4 regions of the Pectobacterium sp. PL64 genome follow, and region 2 is predicted to be linked to each of the others. Evidence: predicted binding sites of a transcription regulator. Region 2 holds the regulator's gene; each other region holds the start of a gene.
The links. The regulator PurR, encoded in region 2, represses purine synthesis genes. The targets are predictions, from matches to a motif close to CANGCAAACGTTTGCNTG.

Region 1 (3,305 bases), 2.3 Mb from region 2:
ACCGCTTTCTGCCCATTGTCATTGGCGTAAACGTGCATGTTGTTCGCCTGCGTTCCCACTTTGCCGCTTTGATCACGCATATCGGCCGGCAGGGTAAACGCCACCTTGCCATCCATTAATTCAATATTCTGACCTGCGCTGGCTTCTGCGGCAGGTTTATCTTGCGCGCCCGCTTTTGCAGCGTCATCCGTTTTGCCATCACAGGCAGCAAGCAGGCCGACAAGCAAGCCGACAAGCAAGCCGACACCGAGGTATTTGATTACATTCGACATGGGATCCCTTTCTCTCGTTTTTGAAACAGATAATCGTTTTAAACAGGTAATAACAGTATGGCACCCTATTCAGATAGCAAAAACAAGCATTTTGTTGTTGCAAACCGTTGTTAGTCCCTGCGTTATTTTTACAAAACGATGAATGACTTGATGAGAAAAGGCGGCGCAAATGGCCGCCTGATTGGCATTAATGGTGGCTGCTGACGGAGTGATAGTCGGGGGTGCCTTTCTGCTCGCTCAGACGTTTGAGCACCATGTTCAGCATGACGCCGTACATCGGCAGGAAGAACGCCAGGCTGATCAGTAATTTGAAGGCATAATCCACCATCGCGATTTCAACCCAGTTTGCCGCCATGAAGGCATCAGTACTGCGGTAAAACGCGATGAAGAAAAAGGCCAGCGTATCGCTGAAATTACCAAACACGGTCGACACGGCCGGAGCGACCCACCACGCGCGTTTCTGGCGCAGGCGGTTGAAGACGTGAACATCCAGAATCTGGCCGAGAACATAAGCCATGAAGCTGGCGCAGGCGATACGCGCCACGACGATATTCACCTGACTTAACGCCTCGAACGACTGCCACGATCCCTGATAGAACAGACTCGACACCAAATAGGAAATTACCAGCGCAGGTACCATCACGGTCAGAATAATACGACGTGCCAGCGGCGCACCGAAAACCCGTACCGTCAGGTCAGTTGCCAGGAAAATAAACGGGAAGGTAAACGCGCCCCAGGTGGTATGAAAACCGAAAATCAATACCGGGAGCTGAACCAGATAATTACTCGACGTAATGATCAGGACATGGAACAACGATAGCCAGATCAGCGCCGTAAGCCGCTGCTGGGGAGTAAAACGATACATAATGTGACCTTTTTGGTTATTGGGGTTAGGGAACCCAAGAGATAACGTGCAGATTTATGCTGCAACGCGGCGGCATAATACGCAATTGCATCGCTAATGCAATGTGTTTTGCCAGGAAAAGATGGTTGTTTTCTGCGCAAACGTTGTCGTCGCTTGCGTCGAGAAATCCTCAGCGTAAACTAAGGCGGTTTTTTGATTCCTGTACTGAGAACGTTGATGACCGATCCCTTTACCAACCCGGATAAAACCCTTGATGCACAGGGGCTGCGCTGCCCTGAGCCTGTAATGATGGTGCGTAAGACGGTACGCCAGATGGAAACCGGGCAAACGCTGCTGATTATTGCCGACGATCCGGCCACCACCCGCGATATTCCCGGTTTTTGCGTGTTCATGGAGCATGAGCTTCTGGCGCAGGAGACCGAACAGCTTCCCTATCGGTATCTGCTGCGCAAAGGTTAATACTCGTCATACTCTTTAAGCCGCAGGTGCGCGGCGTTGCACCGCGCACCGTAGACCACGATTAGCCCTGTTTTCTCAATAGCCGCAGCGCGTTGGCGGTGACCAGCGCGGTGGCGCCGGAATCCGCCAGCACGGCCAGCCACAGTCCGGTAATGCCCAGAATGCTGGTGACCAGAAAGACGGCTTTCAGCCCCAGTGCGATGGCAATGTTCTGACGAATATTATGCTGCGTCGCCCGCGACAGGCTAATCATCGCCGCCAGCCCGGTCAGGCGGCTGTGCGTTAACGCTGCATCAGCCGTCTCCAGTGCCACATCCGTACCGCTTCCCATCGCAATCCCGATGGTTGCAGCCTTCATCGCTGGGGCGTCGTTGATGCCGTCGCCGACCATCGCCACGGGATGCTGCTGACTCAATTCGCTGACCGCCGTGACTTTATCGGCGGGGAGCAGGCTGGCGCGGTAATCGATCCCTAATGTCGCTGCAATCGCCGCCGCCGCGCGGGGATTATCGCCCGTGAGCATCACGCCACGAATCCCCAATTGCTGCAAAGCATCCAGCGCTTCACGCGCATCGTGGCGTAGCGTGTCGCTCAATGCCAGCACGCCGAGCAACTTATCGTCCTCTTGCACCACTACGACGGTTTTCCCTTCGTTTTCCAGCGCATCAATCCGCTGCAACCAGTCGGCATCAAGTAGATCGGGCGCGACGCGAGTCGGCGCGCTGACCTGAATCCGCTTGCCGCCTATCGTGCCTTCCACGCCGACACCCGCCAGCGCTTTGCGATTTTCCGCCATTGGCAGGAACGTGCTGCTGGAGCGCGCATGTTGGACGATCGCTTTGGCAAGCGGATGGTGCGAACCGGACTCCACCGCAGCGGTGCGGGTTAACAGCGCCGTTGCGCTAACGCCTGCGGCGGGCAATACGTCCGTCACCTGCGGCTTGCCTTCCGTCAGCGTGCCCGTTTTATCGAACGCGATAGTCTTGATGCTACCGAGCGATTCCAGCGCTGCGCCGCCTTTAATCAGTGCCCCACGGCGCGTTGCGGCGGCTAACCCGGACGTAATCGCCGCAGGCGTTGAGATCACCAGCGCACACGGACAGCCGATTAACAGCAGCGTCAGGCCGCGATAAATCCACTCTTGCCACGGCTGCGCCAATAGCAACGGCGGCACCAGAATCACCAGCAGCGACAGCAGCATGATGGCTGGCGTGTAGTAACGGCTGAACTTATCGAGGAAGCGCTCTATCGGCGCACGGCGCTCTTCCGCCTCTTCTATCAGTTGCAGAATGCGGTCGATAGCGCTGTTGCCCGGCTGTGACACCACGCGCAACTGCACAACCCGATCGACGCACAGGCTGCCTGCGGCAATTTTTTCACCCGGCGTACGTTCAACGGGAACCGATTCACCGGTCAGGGCGCTTTCATCAAAGCTGGCGTCGCTGTTCAAGAGCTCCGCATCGGCAGGGAGACGCCCACCGGGGGCGACTTCAATCACGTCACCGGGAACCAGACTGGCGACGGGAACGAGGCGTCGCTGCCCGTTGCCGACGACCGTGGCATCTTCGGGAAGCAGCGCCATCAGCGCCGTTACGCCCCGTCGTGCGCGGTTTGCCGCGTAAGATTCCAGATGTTCGCCCAGCATAAACAGCAGCAGGATGACGGTGGCTTCGGTGGTGGCGCCAATCAAGAGCGCCCCGATGGAAGCC
Region 2 (3,305 bases):
GATGGTATGTAGCAGAAACAGTCCATCGGGTTTTAGATTACGCCGTACGACGCGGAAGTAGTTGTCATAGTTGCGTGGCCCGACGTGTTCAAACATGCCTACCGACACCACGCGATCGAATTGCCGATCGAGATCGCGATAATCCTGTAATTCAATGGTGACGTTCAGATCCTGACAACGTCGCTGTGCCAGCACCTGCTGCTCTCTGGAAATGGTGATGCCGTAAACTGAAACGCCGTAGTGGCGTGCCGCGAACTCGGCAAGTCCGCCCCAGCCGCAGCCGATATCCAGCAGCGTCATCCCTGATGTTAGCTGGAGTTTTTCGCAGATCATGGCGAGTTTGTCTTCCTGCGCCTGTTCCAGCGTCTGTGCCTGTTTCCAATAGGCGCAGGAATATTGCATGTAGGGATCCAGCATCAGGGTAAAGAGGTCGTTACCTAAATCGTAATGCGCTTTACCGACAACCTGAGCGCGTCGACGGGATTGTAAATTCGTGACGCGGGAGAGCGCGATCCGCGTGAGATCGTGCAGGCGACGGGGTAACTTAGCCTCCAGCCCAGCCCGCAGGACGCGATGGGAAAACATGTCCAGCCGTTCACACTCCCACCATTCATCCATGTAGCTTTCTCCCAGCCCCAGCGATCCCTCACACAGGATACGCTTAAAGAAATTAGGGTTGGTCACGCGGATGTCAAAAGGGCGGGTGCCGTTGATGGTGATATCCGCGGTGGCCAGCATGTCCTGCACGATGTGGAACCAGGGCGCGGTATTAGGATCCCATTCTTCTGTATAAGGTAAACCCATCATGTCTCCTTAACTTTATGTAAAAGTATCGTAAAACACACCAGGACAACACTTATCGCAGCCGAGGTATCGGCTGTCACCAGAGAAAATGAAACACGGTATTAAATTTTTAACTGCTTCAGCCAGCATACAAGAGAATTGGCTGAAGCAGAGAAGGGAAGCAGCAGGAATAAGAAAATCGTCTGTACAGAATGGCTGCGGCTAGCGGCGATAGTCGAGGTAGGGGCCGTCTGCAACCGAGCGGCGTTCAATCAACGTTGGGTGCACTTCAATGACGTGCGCATCTTCCCGTTTACTGGTAATACGATCCAGCAGCATCGCGAAAGCGGACTGTCCCAGACGCTCTTTTGGCTGGTGGATGGTGGTCAGCGCAGGCGTAAAGAAACGCGCGTGGCGCACGTTGTCATAACCGATCACCGAAATGTCCTGCGGCACGCGCAGACCCAGCTCGTCAGCCGCACAGATAGCCCCCATTGCCATGATATCACCGCCGCAGAATACGGCCGTTGGACGCTGTTTCTGTGCGAGGATCTGATGCATGGCTTTATAGCCGGATTCCGGTTCGAAATCGCCCCGAACCACCCATTCGTCGCGTACGGTGATGTCGGCTTCCTTCAACGCTTTCAAAAAGCCGAGGTAGCGTCCGCTGCCGGTGTTGCGTTCTTGAGTGCCGGGGATGGCACCGATATCCCGATGGCCGCGTTCAATCAGGTAGCGACCTGCCATATAACCGCCTTCAAAGGCGTTATCGATAATCGTATCGGTAAAATCGCTGTGCATCTGTCCCCAGTCCATCACGACCATCGGAATGCTGCGATAATCTTCCAACATCGACAGCAGCTCTGGTGGGTATTCAGCGCACATCACCAACAGGCCGTCGACGCGTTTTTGCGCCAGCATGGAAAGATAGGCGCGCTGTTTACCGATGTCGTTATGTGAATTACACAGCACCAGCGTGTAGCCTTTGGCATAGCAGCTGTTTTCAACGGCTTCAATGATCTCGGCGAAATAGGGGGCTTCGCTGGATGTGGCCAGCAAACCGATAGATTTAGTGTGATTAACTTTGAGGCTGCGCGCGACGGCGCTGGGCGAATAGTGCAATTCTTTGATTGCCGCCCTGACGGCTGCCTTAGTCTCTTCGGCGACGAAACGTGTTTTATTGATCACGTGCGATACGGTTGTGGTGGAAACGCCAGCACGTTTTGCCACATCTTTAATCGTTGCCATCTAAAAATGACTCCTGAACTTACCTGTTACAGACGTAAGTATATTGTTAATCGTTTGCCTACGTTTAATGTTCTTCTTCTAAGCTAAAAAACAGGATTTCAGAAGGAGAATGCCGAATGTTATACCGAAGGGATCTGGGTTGACGTTTTTCGACTGATACGCAGCGCTTTCATAAACAGCGGATTGTGTCCGATTTATCATGAAAGTGAAAGGGCTAATTTATACTATTAGTGATGCATTCGTCCGAGATTTTTCGCTACAATTATGAAAGAATCGTAATAACCCTATTATTTGTGGCTTTAACTACCTAAACGGGTTCGGCTGTGAAGGGGGGGCTTTTCAGATGAAGCTTTCAGATAAAATTTGTTCGTTAATAAGGAGTAATTTATGGATACAGATCTGAAGATGTCTTTGCTGACAACGGTGGGCTCGTTGGCTGTGATCATCGCATTTAGTTTTATTGCGGTGCTGAACTAACCAAACGGTGCCTCTGGGCGGGTTAGGTATTCAGACACGTTGATGCTACATAAAACGTGTCTGAATCGCTTGTCTTCACATCGCTTTTTTTACTACGTACAACTTTTCTCTTAACGAATCGTCTGCGGCGTCACCACGCGACGTGCGCCAACATAGTGCTCCTGCCAATAATCTTCACTCAGCTTGCTGATACGAATATCTGAGCCTGTACGCGGCGACTGGATAAATTTCCCTTCACCCAGATAAACCCCGACGTGATCGGCTGCGCCACGATTATTGATGCGGAAGAAGACCAGATCGCCACTTTCCAGCTCGCTCTTTTTAATCGGAGCGGCGTCACGCAGGTGATACATTTCGTTTGCGGTGCGTGGAATTTGGATCTTAACGACATCTTTGTAGGCGTAATAGACCAGCCCGCTACAGTCGAATCCGGTAAAGGGAGAGGAGCCGCCCCAGTGGTAAGGTTTACCAATCTGGCTCATCAACTTATTCATTGCGGTCGTTTTGGCATGCTGATAGCGTTTTTTATGCGCTGCGCTTAGCGCCATTCCTTTTTCTGTCGGCGCTGGATTTTTATCCGCTTTTCCCTTGAGTGCAGTCTTCTTCAGCCCGGTTTTGACTCTGGCTTGTGCGGTTGTTTGTTTCTCTTCTTCAGGCTTCAGCTTTTTAAGATTTTTTTTCACTAGCGCGGGCGTGCTGCTTTGCGTCCGTGACGGCTTTTTTTCTGTCACTTTGCTCGCGGTGCGGGATTTGGTTTTATTGCTGACGGCGGTAGGTTCTGGTTTTTTGCTTTTGAT
Region 3 (3,305 bases), 500 kb from region 2:
GGGAACGATTGCCGACGTTGCCGCTGAGAAAGGCGCGCAGCTGCGCTGTCGTGGTCGCGACTGGGAGTATTCCATGCAGCGTGAGACGTGGAGCTGGCAGGATAAACAGCGCGAGCTGTCACGGCTGCCGTTACCCAACGTCCCGTTAGCCAATGCCGCTACGGCACTGGCTGCATTGCACTATTCTTCACTCAACGTGAGTGAAGAGGCCATTCGACAAGGTTTGCAGCACGCCGCATTACCCGGCCGTTTTCAGACCGTGCAGGAGTCACCGCGGTTGATTCTTGATGTGGCACACAACCCGCATGCGGCGGCATATCTGGCAAACCGTTTGGCTGCTCTGCCTAAGCGCGGAAAAGTGCGAGCCGTCGTCGGCATGCTGTCGGATAAAGACATTGCCGGTACGCTGGCTCACTTAACGCCGTTGGTGGATGCGTGGTATTGCGCACCGCTGGAAGGGCCGCGTGGTGCCACGGCGCAGCAGATTGCTGAGCACCTGACGCACAGCCAATCGTTCTCCGATGTTGTTGCCGCATGGCAGCAAGCAATGTCCGAGGCGACGGAGCAGGATATCGTCATTGTGTGTGGATCTTTTCATACGGTAGCGCATGTGATGGAAGCGCTGGATGAGGAGAAGGCGAATGGCGAGTAAATTTCAGAATCGACTGGTCGGTACGGTTATTCTGGTCGCGCTGGGCGTGATCGTTTTACCCGGCCTGTTGGACGGCAAGAAAAAGCACTACGAAGACGAGTTTGCATCGATTCCACTGATCCCTAAACCGGGTGACAGCAATGAGATGGAAGCGCTGCCTGCGCTGAACCCGTCGCTGCCGAGTCAGCCGCCGGAAGGGGCGGAAGCGGCGATGCAAAACAGTGCGGAAGCTGAGGCCGCTGAAGCGAGATCGTCTGCATCATCTACAACGACAGCACCTGAAACCACTACGCAGACGCCGTCATCGTCCCATTCTGGCACGAATACGCCAGCCATGACGGCACCGCCAGTGGTGGTTGAGCGTCCGCCGGTTCAGACGCCAGCGCCGGTGACGCCGAAGCCTCAGCCAAAGCCTGAGGTGAAGCCAGAAGTGAAACCGAAGCCTGAGCCTAAACCGGAACCCAAACCGGAAGTGAAGCCTGAAACGCAGCCGACGCAGCAAGCGCCTGTCGGACAAGCCTATATTGTGCAGCTTGGGGCACTGAAAAATGCGGATAAGGTGAACGAGATTGTCGCCAAGCTTCGTCTCTCTGGCTACCGCGCGTATACCGTGCCATCAACGCCGGTTTCAGGCGAGATCACCCGCATTTACGTGGGGCCGGATGCATCGAAGCAGAAGTTGGAGTCTTCACTGGGCGAGCTTAAACAGCTCAGCGGGCTAAGCGGACAGGTGCGAGCACATTCCGTTCGTTAAGGTCGTCGAGCGTGATGATTACGTGACGGAGGGTTCGCCGTCGGCCACGTAAGTCAGCAAAAGCAGGCCGCGGGGATGAGGTTCACATCAGTGATACGTCGCCCCGCAGCCGTTTTAAGATGCCTGCTGTGAGTTTTGAGATGCCGAGAGTTAATAGAATCAGGCATGACGTCTTGTCGGTTTTTTCGCCTGATTATCTATCGATGAAATCGGCGGAAATACGCTACGCAAACGTTTTCTTTTTCTGTTAGAATGCGCCGCGAACAGGATGACGTAGCGGCTTATCGGTAGCATCGTTCATTATTAGGATAGTTCATGGTTTGGGTTGATTACGTCATTATTGGCATCATCGGATTTTCGGCTCTGGTTAGCCTGATCCGGGGGTTTGTTCGCGAAGCGCTGTCGTTAGTAACCTGGGGATGTGCTTTTTTTGTTGCCAGTCATTACTACGCTTACCTCGCGGTCTACTTCACCCGTTTTGATGATGAGCTGGTGCGTAACGGCATTGCGATTGCCATTCTGTTTATTGCAACGTTGATTGTGGGAGCTATCGTCAACTATGTGATTAGTTCACTGGTTGAACGTACCGGATTATCCGGCACCGATCGCGTTCTGGGCATCTGTTTTGGTGCGCTGCGCGGGGTGCTGATCGTTTCCGCACTGCTATTCTTTCTGGATACGTTCACCGGTTTTTCACAAAGTGATGACTGGAAGCAGTCCCAGTTAATCCCGCAGTTCAGTTATATTATCAGGTGGTTTTTTGACTACCTGCAAAGCACGTCAAGTTTCTTGCCGCAGCATTTACCGCTGCGGTAGCGCTGATGAGGAAAAGACACCATGTGCGGTATTGTCGGTATCGCCGGTTTTACACCGGTCAACCAGTCGATTTATGACGCGTTAACGGTGTTGCAACACCGTGGGCAGGATGCTGCGGGTATTGTGACCATCGATGCCTTTAATTGTTTTCGCCTGCGTAAGGCCAATGGCCTGGTTAAAGATGTGTTTGAAGCGCGGCACATGCAACGCTTACAGGGCAACATGGGGCTTGGCCATGTGCGTTATCCGACCGCGGGTAGTTCCAGCGCTTCGGAAGCACAGCCTTTCTATGTTAACTCTCCGTTCGGTATCACGTTGGCTCACAACGGTAACCTGACTAACGCCCACGAACTGCGTAAAAAGCTGTTCGAGCAGGAGCGTCGTCACGTTAACACCACGTCTGATTCTGAAATTCTGCTGAATATTTTCGCCAGAGAGCTGGACCGTTTCCAACACTACCCGCTGGAAGCCGATAATATTTTTGCGGCCGTTGCCGCAACGCACCAGCAAATTCGCGGTGCCTATGCCTGTGTTGGCATGATTATCGGTCACGGCATGGTCGCTTTCCGCGATCCAAACGGGATTCGTCCTCTGGTTATCGGTAAGCGCGATCTGGAAGATGGCCGCAGCGAGTATATGGTAGCGTCAGAAAGTGTCGCGCTGGATACGCTGGGCTTTGAATTTTTACGCGATGTGGCGCCGGGAGAAGCGATCTACATTACGGAAAAAGGGCAGCTGTTTACTCGCCAGTGTGCAGAGAATCCAAAGAGCAATCCGTGCCTGTTCGAATATGTCTACTTCGCGCGCCCGGACTCTTTCATCGATAAAATCTCTGTCTACAGCGCACGTGTCCGCATGGGCCAGAAGCTCGGTGAAAAAATTGCGCGCCAGTGGGAAGATCTCGATATTGATGTCGTGATCCCAATTCCTGAAACCTCTTGTGATATCGCGCTGGAAATCGCGCGCATCATCAACAAGCCGTATCGTCAGGGATTTGTGAAAAACCGCTATGTTGGCCGCACGTTTATCATGCCGGGACAGCAGGCGCGTAAGAAATCGGTACGCCGTAAGCTGAACGCCAAC
Region 4 (3,305 bases), 1.4 Mb from region 2:
TTATCAATCGCATCCGCCGTTGCACCAATCATGGTCACGCCGAATTCGGCCAACACGCCCTGACGTTCCAGTTCCAGTGCACAGTTCAGCGCAGTCTGGCCGCCCATCGTTGGCAGCACCGCATCTGGACGCTCTTTTTCAATGATTTTACGCACCACTTCCCAGTGAATCGGCTCGATGTAGGTCGCATCGGCCATTTCCGGGTCGGTCATGATGGTTGCTGGGTTGGAGTTCACCAGAATAACGCGGTAACCCTCTTCACGCAGCGCTTTACACGCCTGTGCACCCGAGTAGTCAAACTCACACGCCTGGCCGATAACAATCGGGCCTGCGCCCAGAATCAGGATGCTTTTAATATCTGTACGTTTTGGCATTTTCTCGCTCCTGATTATTTAGCTGAAGAACGGTAAGTCTGAATCAAGTCAATAAAGTGGTCGAACAGCGGCGCGGCATCGTGCGGGCCTGGGCTCGCTTCTGGGTGACCCTGGAAGCTGAACGCGGGCTTATCCGTGCGGTGAATCCCCTGAACGGTGTGGTCAAACAGGGATTTATGCGTGACGCGCAGCGTGGCAGGCAGGTTATTTTCATCAACCGCAAAGCCGTGGTTCTGTGCGGTAATCATCACACAGTTGTTATCCAGATCTTTGACAGGATGGTTGCCACCGTGGTGACCCAGCTTCATTTTGATGGTCTTCGCACCGCTCGCCAGTGCCAGCAGTTGGTGACCTAAGCAGATACCGAATACCGGAATATCCGTTTCCAGGAAGGTTTTGATCGCGCGAATCGCGTAGTCACACGGCTCTGGGTCGCCCGGGCCGTTAGAGAGGAAAATACCGTCTGGATTCAGCTTCAGTACGTCCTCAGCAGGTGTCTGGGCCGGAACGACCGTCAGGCGGCAGCCGCGATCCACCAGCATACGCAGAATGTTGCGTTTCACACCGTAGTCATAAGCCACAACGTGGTAAGGCAGTTCGCTTTCGTTTTTCGCCGCAGGCAATTCGCCTTCCAGCGTCCAGCTTCCCTGTAACCAGCTGTAGCTTTCTGCCGTCGTCACTTCTTTTGCCAGATCCATGCCCTTCAGCCCTGGGAAGGCTTTCGCTTTCTCCAGCGCGACGGCAGCGTCCGGCCCATCGCCCGCGATGATGCAGCCATTCTGTGCGCCTTTCTCACGCAGCAGACGGGTCAGTTTACGGGTATCGATATCAGCAATGGCGACGATGTTGTTGCGTTTGAGGTATTCAGACAGGCTTTCTTCACTACGGTAGTTGCTGGCAATCAGAGGTAAATCGCGAATAACCAGACCTTGAGCCTGTACAGAGGGGGATTCTTCATCGTTGGCATTGGCGCCGACATTACCGATATGGGGATAAGTGAGAGTGACAATCTGGCGGGAATAGGAAGGATCAGTAAGGATTTCTTGATAACCGGTCATCGACGTATTGAAGACCACTTCCCCCACTGCCGACCCTTCTGCCCCAATGGCCCGACCGTGGAATTGGGTTCCGTCTTCCAGAACCAATAGCGCTGACTTAATCAAAACACCCTCCAAGGAATAAACAATCACGTTATTTGCATATTAATTCAGATTCGAGCCACTAAATCAATGCAAAAACTACCTGTAAGGCCAATTTTTGGCAAATTGGGCGCATTTTAATGATGGTCTTCCTGATTGTCTACCCAAACCGCTTTTTTTATCTTATTTTTATGCTTTCCGAAATAAATAGCCGCCCACTGACGTAAAAAACCCGATCAACTTAGATAAGTAAACGGTTGCGAGACAACATCGCTAAAATAAGGATAACAAATCGCCAGCAAGGCACATTTCAGGAGTCACAAGGAAGAATTGGTGCTAAAAAACCGAATGAAAAACAGATAAAAAGAAACAATAAACAAAATTTGATATGTAACAGGTAAAAATAAAGGTGATCATAAAAATAACCACCTTTATCAGCTAGATATGATTTTATATAAACAATTAAATACTACAAATCATCCAGAGAAAGCACATCTCTCATATCAAAAATGCCACTTTCTTTCGAACTAATCCAGATAGCGGCTCTTACTGCACCATTGGCAAACGTCATACGGCTGGATGCCTTGTGGGTAATCTCAACGCGCTCGCCAATATCAGCAAACATCGCCGTATGTTCACCGACAATATCGCCCGCTCGCACGGTCGCAAAACCAATGCTTTTCGGATCGCGTTCACCCGTATGGCCTTCACGCGCGTACACGGCACAGGACTTCAGATCGCGTCCCAGCGCATCGGCGATCGCTTCGCCCATCGCCAGCGCGGTGCCCGATGGCGCATCCACTTTGTGGCGGTGGTGTGCTTCAATGATTTCGATATCAGTATAGTCGCCCATGACCTTGGCCGCTTTTTCCAGCAGCTTTAGCATGACATTGACGCCAACGCTGAAGTTCGCCGCAAACACAATCCCGATATCCTGCGCCGCCTGCTTAATCGCCGCTTTCCCTGCGTCATCAAAGCCAGTTGTCCCAATAATCATGCCTTTACGGTGCTGACGACAAAATGCCAGATGCGCTAAGGTGCCTTCCGGACGGGTGAAGTCGATCAAAATATCGAAATCATTCTGCACGGCATCCAGGCTTTCATTCACGGTAATACCGCTTTTACCCAGCCCAGCGAGTTCACCGGCATCGCTTCCTATCAGAGACGAACCTGAACGCTCCAGCGCCGCGCCCAATACCGCGCCGTCCATTTGCTCGATAGCCTGAATCAGCTGGCGTCCCATACGGCCGCCCGCACCTACAACCGCAATACGGATGGATGAATCCTTCATAATGTCTCTCTCTTTTTGATCCTAACGACATAAAAATAACATCAGGTTAACGGGCGCTGCGCACTATCGCCAGCGGATTTACCGCCAGATTAGAAAATACTGTTTGAAGCCGCAGAAAATCAGCAAAACTGTCTCACCACAGACAGCAAAACGACGCATCAGAGCGATGAAAAACCACAAGGGATTTGAAGATAAGCAGAAGTGGTCAAAATTAAACCATATGACATAACGCATAAAAATTCATTTTTATGCATTAACATTTTCATGAGTGAATAACAGCGCGTAAGAAAATGGGGGTATAAAAGCGATAGGGCCGGAGCCCTACCGCAGAAACAGCATTAATCTATCTGTTTGACTTCAACACGCAGCTCTTTCGGCACTTCAAAGACGATGTTTTCTTCACGTCCCTGCATTTCAACCGCCACCTTGCCGCCTAGCTCTTTCAGGCGCTGAATCACCTGTTGTACCAGAATATCCGGTGCCGATGCGCCTGCGGTTACT

Region 1: tusA (sulfurtransferase TusA) is a predicted target of PurR. The motif match lies at 1,271-1,288, and genes of this name have one in related genera.
Region 3: cvpA (colicin V production protein) is a predicted target of PurR. The motif match lies at 1,631-1,648, and genes of this name have one in related genera.
Region 4: carA (glutamine-hydrolyzing carbamoyl-phosphate synthase small subunit) is a predicted target of PurR. The motif match lies at 1,760-1,777, and genes of this name have one in related genera.

What each region holds. Positions count from the first base shown of each region.
Region 1 covers NZ_CP092070.1:4,632,234-4,635,538, forward strand. The annotation lists gene HP572_RS20825 (DcrB family lipoprotein) at 1-272, opposite strand, end outside; gene HP572_RS20830 (7-cyano-7-deazaguanine/7-aminomethyl-7-deazaguanine transporter) at 460-1,137, opposite strand; gene tusA (sulfurtransferase TusA) at 1,354-1,596, shown strand; gene HP572_RS20840 (zinc/cadmium/mercury/lead-transporting ATPase) at 1,658-3,305, opposite strand, start outside.
Region 2 covers NZ_CP092070.1:2,338,789-2,342,093, reverse strand. The annotation lists gene cfa (cyclopropane fatty acyl phospholipid synthase) at 1-804, opposite strand, end outside; gene purR (HTH-type transcriptional repressor PurR) at 1,006-2,031, opposite strand; gene HP572_RS10325 (YnhF family membrane protein) at 2,419-2,508, shown strand; gene HP572_RS10320 (C40 family peptidase) at 2,619-3,305, opposite strand, start outside.
Region 3 covers NZ_CP092070.1:2,841,890-2,845,194, reverse strand. The annotation lists gene folC (bifunctional tetrahydrofolate synthase/dihydrofolate synthase) at 1-652, shown strand, start outside; gene dedD (cell division protein DedD) at 642-1,406, shown strand; gene cvpA (colicin V production protein) at 1,722-2,222, shown strand; gene purF (amidophosphoribosyltransferase) at 2,244-3,305, shown strand, end outside.
Region 4 covers NZ_CP092070.1:3,738,186-3,741,490, forward strand. The annotation lists partial or broken gene carB (carbamoyl-phosphate synthase large subunit) at 1-374, opposite strand, end outside; gene carA (glutamine-hydrolyzing carbamoyl-phosphate synthase small subunit) at 389-1,537, opposite strand; gene dapB (4-hydroxy-tetrahydrodipicolinate reductase) at 1,983-2,804, opposite strand; gene ispH (4-hydroxy-3-methylbut-2-enyl diphosphate reductase) at 3,143-3,305, opposite strand, start outside.